DNA from 2 places in the Thioalkalivibrio sp. ALE16 genome. Region 1 is predicted to be linked to the other one. Evidence: predicted binding sites of a transcription regulator. Region 1 holds the regulator's gene; the other holds the start of a gene.
What was found. Region 1 encodes sigma-54, which starts transcription at its own class of promoters, with help from an activator protein. Its sites were predicted from a motif close to TGGCANGNTNCNTGCTT; they were not measured.
Positions count from the first base shown of each region.

Region 1 (4,280 bases):
CCGGCACCCGCCGAGGCCCGTGATCGCCTGATCGGGCGCGAACTGACCAAGCGCTACGGCCAGCGCACCGTGCTCGACCAGGTGGATGTCGACCTCGCACCCGGTGAAGTGGTCGGCCTGCTGGGTCCCAACGGCGCCGGCAAGACCACCTGCTTCTACAGCCTGGTTGGGCTGATCCGCCCTAACGCCGGGCGCATCACCCTGGGCGGGCACGACATCACCCGCGCGCCCATCCACGTGCGCGCCCGCGCCGGTCTCGGCTACCTGCCCCAGGAGGCCTCGATCTTTCGCCGCCTGAGCGTGTGGGACAACCTGCAGGCCGTGCTGGAGCTGCGCCCCGGACTGGACCGCCACGAACGCCGGCGTATCGGCGACGCCCTGATCGAGGAGTTTCAGCTCGAGACCGTGCGCCACAGCCCCGGGATCGCGCTGTCCGGCGGCGAACGTCGGCGCGCCGAGATTGCGCGGGCGCTGGCCGGTGACCCGCAATTCATCTGCCTGGACGAGCCCTTTGCCGGGGTGGACCCGATCTCGGTGGGCGATATCCAGGATGTAATTCGCCACCTTGCAGCGCGCGGCATCGGTGTTCTGATCTCCGATCACAACGTGCGCGAAACCCTCGGGATCTGCCACAGGGCCTATATTCTGAGCGAGGGGCGCCTGCTGGCCGCCGGGACACCCGACGAGCTACTGGCCGATCCCCAGGTGCGCCGGGTCTATCTCGGCGAGAATTTCCGCCTGTGATTCCGGCACGCGCACAACCCGCGCCGGTGCACAAACCACGAGGCAGCATTTAAGATTGCTCTTATGGTCACCCGCGACCCGCACAGCCAATGCTGAAACCCGGCCTGAATCTTCAGCTGGGTCAAACGCTCACCATGACCCCGCAACTGCAGCAGGCGATCCGCCTGTTGCAGTTGTCCACGCTCGAGCTGCAGGTGGAGATCCAGCAGGCGCTGGAGAGCAACCCCATGCTGGAACAGGTGGAAGACGAGGACGACATGGGCGGGGCCGAGCGCCTGGACGCGGAGGGCGAGGTGGTGGAAGGCGACCGCATGGAGGCCACTACCACCAGCGATGAGGTGATTCCCGAGGAGCTCACCACCGACAGCCGCTGGGACGACATCTACGAACCGCCGCCCGCCCCCAAGGGCGTGGATGACCGCGACCCGCTGGAAAACACCAGCGACGACGACGGCGAGGGCCTGCAGGACCACCTGCTGTGGCAGCTGCACCTGAGCCACCTGACTCCGCGCGACCAGCGCATCGGCGCGGCCCTGATCGACGCGATCAGCCCCGACGGCTATCTCGAAGGCGACCTCGAGGCCCTGGCCGAGACCATCAGCCGCGGCGAGGAAGAGCCCGTCGGCGTGGATGAGGTCGAGGCAGTCCTGCACTGGATCCAGCAGTGCGACCCCCTGGGCGTGGGCGCGCGCGATCTGCGCGAATGCCTGGAGATTCAGCTGCGCGAACTGGCCCCGGACGCCCCCGCCCGCGAGGCCGCCCGGGCGATCCTGGAACACGGCATGGACAGCCTGGGCAAGCGCGATTATAAAGCCCTGCAACGCCAGTCGGGTGTGCGCGACCCGGACGAACTGGCGCGCGCCCTGGACCTGATCCGCACCCTGAACCCGCGACCGGGCGCGCAGATCAGTGCCGCCACCTCCGAATACGTGGTGCCCGATGTCTACGTGCGCCACACCCCGGAGGGCTGGCGCGTGGAGCTGAACCCGGAGATCGCGCCACGCATCCGTATCAACGACCTCTACGCCGGCATGGTGCGCCAGGTATCGGATGCCCGCGACAGTGCCTTCATGCGCGACCAGCTGCAGGAGGCGCGCTGGTTCCTGAAGAGCCTGCACAGCCGCAACGACACCCTGCTCCGCGTTGCCGAGGCGATTGTCCATCGCCAGCAAGGCTTCCTGGAACATGGCGAGGTCGCGATGCAGCCATTGATCCTGCGCGATATCGCCGAGATCCTGGAGATGCACGAATCGACCATCTCCCGGGTGACCACCCAGAAATACATGCACACCCCGCGCGGGGTCTTCGAGTTCAAGTATTTCTTCTCCAGCCACGTCGGCACCAACGACGGTGGCGAGTGTTCCGCCACCGCCATCCGTGCCATGATTCGCGAATTGATCGACGACGAACCCGCGAACAAGCCGCTCAGCGATGCCCGGCTCGCCCAGATCCTGGCGGACCGGGGCATCAATGTGGCGCGTCGCACCGTGGCCAAGTACCGCGAGGCGATGCACATCCCTTCATCCAGCGAACGCCGGCAGATGGCCTCCATGCCCACCGGCCACAAGTAACCAAGGAGTCCCGACCATGCAGATCAACCTGACCGGCCACCATGTGGACCTCACCGACGCCCTGCGCGACTACGTCAACGAGAAGTTCGCGAAGCTGGAGCGCCACTTCGACAAGGTCATCGACGTGCACGTCGTGCTGACCCACGAGAAGACCCAGAACCAGTTCAACAAGGCCGAGGCGAATCTCCAGGTCAGCGGCAATCACATCCACGCCGAGGCCTCCCACGAGGACATGTACGCCGCCATCGACGCGCTGATCGACAAGGTCGACCGCCAGCTGATCAAGCACAAGGAAAAGGTCAAGGATCATCACCGGGCCGAGGGCGCCCAGCGCAACCGCGAGCAGGCCTCCTGACCCATGTCCATTGCCGAGCTGATCACCGCCGAGCGCATCCGCCTGGAGCCGGAATGCTCCAGTCAGAAGCGGGCCCTGGAGGCCCTGTCGGAACTCCTCGCCGGCGGCGGTGATGCCGGCGGACCGGGCAGCACCGCGATCTTCGAGGCCCTGTCCGCGCGCGAAAAGCTGGGCTCCACCGGCCTGGGCCATGGGGTTGCGATCCCCCATGGCCGCCTGGCCGATCTCGAGGCTCCGCGCGTGGCCGTCCTGCGCCTGGAGAGCGGCGTCGACTTTGACGCCATGGACCACGAGCCGGTCGACATCCTGATCGCCCTGCTGGTCCCGGAGGCCGCCACCAGCGATCACCTCGACCTGCTGGCCCAGCTGGCGCGCGGGCTTTCGCAACCGGACACCATTGCCGCCCTGCGCCGGGCCGGCGATGCCGCCAGCCTGGAACAGGAACTCGTCCGCCGCTTCCGCGAGGGCTGATCCCGTGCGCCCCGCACCCTGCCACGCCACCGATCCCCGCCGGCCCTGCTCATGAACGAGGCACTGGGCGAAGGCGGGATTGCCCGCGACATCAACGTGGAGAGCCTGATCCAGGCTATGGGCAACCGCCTGGATCTGCGCTTCGTGCATGGCGAGCACGCCGCCCCCGACCGCAAGCTGGTCGGCGAGGACGGGGATGACCTGCCTCTGGCCGGCCACCTCAACCTGATCCGACCCAACCGCATCCAGGTCATCGGGGACTTCGAGGCCCGCTACATCGCCGGCCTCAGCGACGACCAGCGCAACGACCTGATCCTGGAGATGGCCCGCACCGGCACCACCGCGGTGATCTTCGCCGAGGACACCTGCCCGTTCTCGGAGATGCCCCATGCCCCGCAGGAGGCGCTGCCGCTGATCCTGTGTTCCAGCACCAGCAGCCACGAGATCATCGCGCTGCTGCGCTACTTCCTGCAGCAGCGTCTGGCGCACTTCGAGGTGCGCCATGGCGTGTTCATGGAGATCCTCGGCATCGGTGTCCTGATCAGCGGGGCCTCCAGCGTCGGCAAGAGCGAGGTGGCGCTGGAGCTGATCTCGCGCGGGCACCGCCTGATCGCCGACGATGCCCCCGAATTTGCGCGTATTGCCCCCGACATCGTGCGCGGTCACTGCCCGGCCCTGCTCCAGGACCTGCTCGAGGTGCGCGGGCTGGGGGTCCTGAACATCCGCGCCATGTACGGCGACTCCGCGATCAAGGGCGGCAAGTACCTGCGGCTGATCATCGACCTGCGCGATCACGGCGAGCCCTCGCCGGTCCCCGACGACCGGCTGAACGGCCGCCGCGGCGAGATCGACATCCTTGGCCTGCGGATCCCGCTGATCAGCCTCCCGGTGGCGCCGGGTCGCAACATCGCGGTGATGATCGAGGCCGCCGTGCGCAACCACATGCTGCACATGCAGGGCTACATCGCCGGGGATGACCTGCGCGCCCGCCAGCGCCGGCAGATGAGCGGCGAGGCCGAGGAGCCGCCCTACCACCGGGCCGTGCCCGCCACGACCGTCCCTAACCCGGACCCGGAGGGCTGAGCCCGCCATGCGCCTGCTGATCGTCAGCGGTCTGTCCGGATCCGGCAAGACCGTGG
Region 1 is NZ_KB906360.1:62,182-66,461, reverse strand. It holds gene lptB (LPS export ABC transporter ATP-binding protein) at 1-744, shown strand, start outside; gene F627_RS0107465 (RNA polymerase factor sigma-54) at 834-2,315, shown strand; gene hpf (ribosome hibernation-promoting factor, HPF/YfiA family) at 2,332-2,670, shown strand; gene F627_RS0107455 (PTS sugar transporter subunit IIA) at 2,674-3,141, shown strand; gene hprK (HPr(Ser) kinase/phosphatase) at 3,193-4,224, shown strand; gene rapZ (RNase adapter RapZ) at 4,232-4,280, shown strand, end outside.

Region 2 (4,280 bases), on a different contig from region 1:
GGCAGGTCGATCTCCAGAATCTCGCCGATGGTCGCCGCCGGGCCGTTGGTCATCATCACGATGCGGTTGGACAGCAACACCGCCTCGTCCACGTCGTGAGTGACCATCAGCACGGTATTGCCCAGCTCCGACTGGATGCGCATCACCTCGTCCTGCAGGTGCGCCCGGGTCAGCGCGTCAAGCGCGCCGAAGGGTTCGTCCATCAGCAGGACCTTCGGCTCCATCGCCAGCGCCCGGGCGATGCCCACGCGCTGCTTCATGCCGCCGGAGATCTCGTCCGGGCGCTTGTCCAGCGCGTGGCTCATGCCGACCATATCCAGCGTCTGCAGGATCCACTCGCGGCGTTCGGCGGCGGACTTGGTGCCCTTGAAGGTCTTGTCCACCGCCAGCGCCACGTTGTCGCGCACGGTCAGCCAGGGCAGCAGGGAGTGGTTCTGGAACACGACACTGCGATCCGGACCCGGCTTGCTGACCTCCTTGCCATCCAGGATCACCGCGCCGGTGCTGGTCTCCAGCAGCCCGGCGACGATGTTGAGCACCGTCGACTTGCCGCAGCCGGAGTGGCCGATGATGGAGATGAACTCGCCGCGGTCCACGTGCAGGTCGACGTCGCGCAGCACCTCGCTGGCCGTCGGGCCTTCGCCAAAGGTCTTGTGGACGTGTTCGATGGAGAGATAGCTGGTCATGATGATTCTCCTTTGAGGGGGCCGGCTCAGCCGGCCTGCGTGCCGCGGGTGACCCAGTTGCCGACGATCGCGACCAGACGGTCGAGGAAGAACCCGACCAGGCCGACGTAGACCAGGGCCAGCACGATGTCGCTGAGCATGGAGGCGTTCCAGGCATCCCAGATGAAGAAGCCGATGCCGACCCCGCCGATCAACATCTCGGCGGCAACGATCGCCAGCCAGGCGAGGCCGATGCCGATGCGCAGACCGGAGAAGACATACGGCGCGGCGGCCGGGAGCATGATCTTGGTGAAGTACTCGAAGCCGTTCAGACGCAGCACGCGGGCCACGTTCACGTAGTCCTGCGAGATGTTCCGGATGCCGACCGAGGTGTTGATGATGATCGGCCAGATCGCGGTGATGAAGATCACGAAGATGGCCGACGGGTTGCTGGCCTGGAAGGCAGCCAGGGAGATCGGCAGCCAGGCCAACGGCGGTACAGTGCGCAGCACCTGGAACAGCGGGTCCAGCCCGCGCATCGCCCAGGTGGACTGGCCGACCAGCACGCCGAGACCGATCCCGGCCACCACCGCCAGGGCATAGCCGTAGGCCACACGTTCCAGGCTGGCAAGCAGCTGCCAGGCCATGCCCACGTCGTTGCCACCGTGGTCATAGAACGGATTGACGATCAGTTCCCAGGTGTCGGTGATCACCTGACTCGGGCCGGGCAGTACGGCTCCCTGGGAGGACGTCATCATTTCCCACAGAAACAAAAAAATCGCGGTCACGATCACCGGGGGCAGCACCACGGTGGCCGCGTGGCGCATACGCCGGCCCCAGAGCCCGGGGTCGGGCGGCGGGGCACCGCCGGAACGGGCCGACGGCGGGGCCGAGCGGGCCACCGGGGCCGTGGAGGTCTCCGCGGCCGCCGGACGTTCGCGCCCGGCGCCGAAGGTCATGTTGCGATCGAGAATGGCACTCATCATCGAATCCTCTTGAATCGTCTGTGCAGGTGTCGGCGGGCCGCCGCGTCAGGACGCGATCGCCTTGATCTCCAGGCTGTCGAGGTAGGCCTGCGGGTCTTCCGGGTCGAAGACCTTGCCGTCGAAGAACGTTTCCTGGCCGCGCGAGGTGGATTCGGGGATGTCGGCCGAATCGATGCCAAGCGTGTCGGCCGCCTCGCGCCAGATATCCTCGCGGTTGACCTCGTCTACCAGGGCCTGCATGTCGAGATCCGGCGGCAGGTAACCCCAGCGGATGTCCTCGGTAAGGAACCACAGGTCGTGGCTCTTGAAGGGATAGGAGGCCTGGTCCTTCCAGTAGCGCATCTGGTCGGGGTGGTCCTCGACCACGCGGCCGGTGCCGTAGTCGAAGTTCCCCTGCATGCGATCGATGATGTCGGCGTACGGGGCGTGGATGTAGCGCCGGCGCGAACAGATCTCGGCGACCTCTTCCTTGTTCGCCGGATCCTCGCAGTACATCTGCGCCTCCATTACCGCCATTGTCAGGGCGCGGGCCGCATTCGGATTGGCTTCCACCCAGTCCGCGCGCATCCCCAGCGCCTTTTCCGGGTGGTTGTGCCAGAGCTCGCCGGTGGTGTTCGCGGTGTAGCCGATGCCCTGGTTGATCAGCTGCATGTTCCAGGGCTCGCAGACACAGAAGGTGTCCATGGAACCGACGCGCATGTTGGCGACCATCTGCGCCGGCGGGACGACGATGGTGGCGATGTCGCGATCCGGGTCGATCCCACCGGCGGCCATCCAGTAGCGGATCCACAGGTCATGGGTCCCGCCGGGAAAGGTCATCGCCGCGCGGATGTCGTCACCGCCGGCGGCCTTCTCGGCCAGCGCGCCCTTGAACTCGGTCGTGTCGGTCCCGACCTTCAGGTCCGCGTATTCGTCGCCCACCGAGATGCACTGCCCGGCCAGGTTCAGCCGCGCGAGGATCGTCATCGGCGTGCCACGGCGGTGGATCAGGTAGGGCATCGGCGTCAGGATGTGCGAGCCATCGATACCGCCGCGGCGCGAGCCCAGTTCCAGGTTGTCGCGCACCGTGCCCCAGGAGGACTGCTTCAGCACCTGCACGTCGGGCATGCCATGGGCGGCGAAGAATCCCTTCTCCAGCGCGACGAACAGCGGCGCGGCGTCGGTCAGGGCGATAAAGCCCAGCTTCGCCTCGGTCGTCTCCGGCTTGCCGTTGCCGGCCTTCGCATAGCCCCACGGCGCGGCCCCGGAAACACCCAGCGCGGTCGCGCCGATCCCGGCGGCCATGCCGCCCAGGAAACGCCGGCGCGACAGGCCGGAGGTCTTTTTCGTGTCATTCGTGTGATCGGTCATTGCGGGTTCACTCCCCTTGTCAGCAAACACATCCCAAAAACGAAAAAAGGCGTCACATCAGCCCGGCCGCGTTTGCAGCCGGGTGATGGACGCCTTTGTCCAGTCCCTTGGGAGGCCCGGTCGTCGGGTCTCCCTGTTGTCAGGCGACGAACCGCCGTTGGCTCGTCTTGCTCAATGTCTTGCAGGAGGTGTGCCAATTAGCCGTTGCTAATCGACCCCGCCAGAAACAATCGCGCCATGGCGCGGGAAAATCGGATGGTTCGCCGTATGGAGTCGAACGCTTTCGGAAAACCCGGCGCCCGGGAGACGATCCGCAAGGCACCAGACTGGGGCGCGCTTGCGGTGCAGATGAACCGCGCTGGTGCACTACCTGTAGGAGCCGCCCTGGCGGCGAAGCCCCTGCCAGTCGCGGACACTGGCAGGGGCTTCGCGGGCAAGCCCGCTCCCACAGGGCCGGCATCCATTTCCCGGGGAGTTAGCTACAGGCCGCCCTTGCCCAGCAGGTCGGACATCGCGACGGTCGCCTCGGCGACCTCGGCCAGGCGCCGGTTCTGGTTCATCGCCGTCTGGCGCAGGAGCTTGTAGGCCTGGTCCTCGCTGAGGCCGCGGTGCTGGATCAGCAGCGCCTTGGCGCGCTCGATGGTCTTGCGCTCGGCCAGGGCCTGGCGTGCCGCATGCAGCTCGTCCTCCACCGACTGCAGCCGGGCCGCCTGGCGCTGCACCAGGTCCATCACCGAGTGTCCGACGATCGGTACGTTGAGTGCGGCATCGCCCTCCTCCTGCGCGGGCTCCAGGCCCTCCGGCGCGCCGAAGAACACCGCATACGGGACGCTGTCGCGCAGTTCCGACTCGGCGAGTTGCGCGACCCGGTCACGCACCGCGCCGAGGTCCGCGCGATCCGCCGTGATGCGTGCCGAGCAGCACTCGTTCAGGTGCATCTCCAGCAGATCCTCGATCTCCTTCATCGCGTCGATGCGCGCGGTGGTACAGGCAAACCATTCCTCGGCCCGGGCGGGGTCGTGGTGCCCGGAGACCTCGGTACAGGCCCGGCGGCGCAGACGCTCGATGTCGGCGGCGAAGGCCGCCGTCTGCAGCTCGCGCCAGGCGGCACAGGCCGCCGGTGCCGCGAACTCGGAGAAGATGCGGAACGCCCGTTCCTGGGCATCGATCCGATGGACCAGCGCCTGGCGCAGTTCGGGCTCGAAGTTCGCGGCGCCAAACCCGGCGGCCCCGATCGCGCGCTCCTGCCCTGCCAGTTCCTTGCCCTGCATGAAGTTCA
Region 2 is NZ_KB906355.1:39,620-43,899, reverse strand. It holds gene F627_RS0102160 (ABC transporter ATP-binding protein) at 1-686, opposite strand, end outside; gene ntrB (nitrate ABC transporter permease) at 713-1,648, opposite strand; gene F627_RS0102150 (CmpA/NrtA family ABC transporter substrate-binding protein) at 1,697-3,001, opposite strand; gene F627_RS0102145 (nitrate regulatory protein) at 3,481-4,280, opposite strand, start outside.
Region 2: a site for sigma-54 is predicted at 3,181-3,197, ahead of F627_RS0102150 (CmpA/NrtA family ABC transporter substrate-binding protein). Genes of this name have one in related genera too.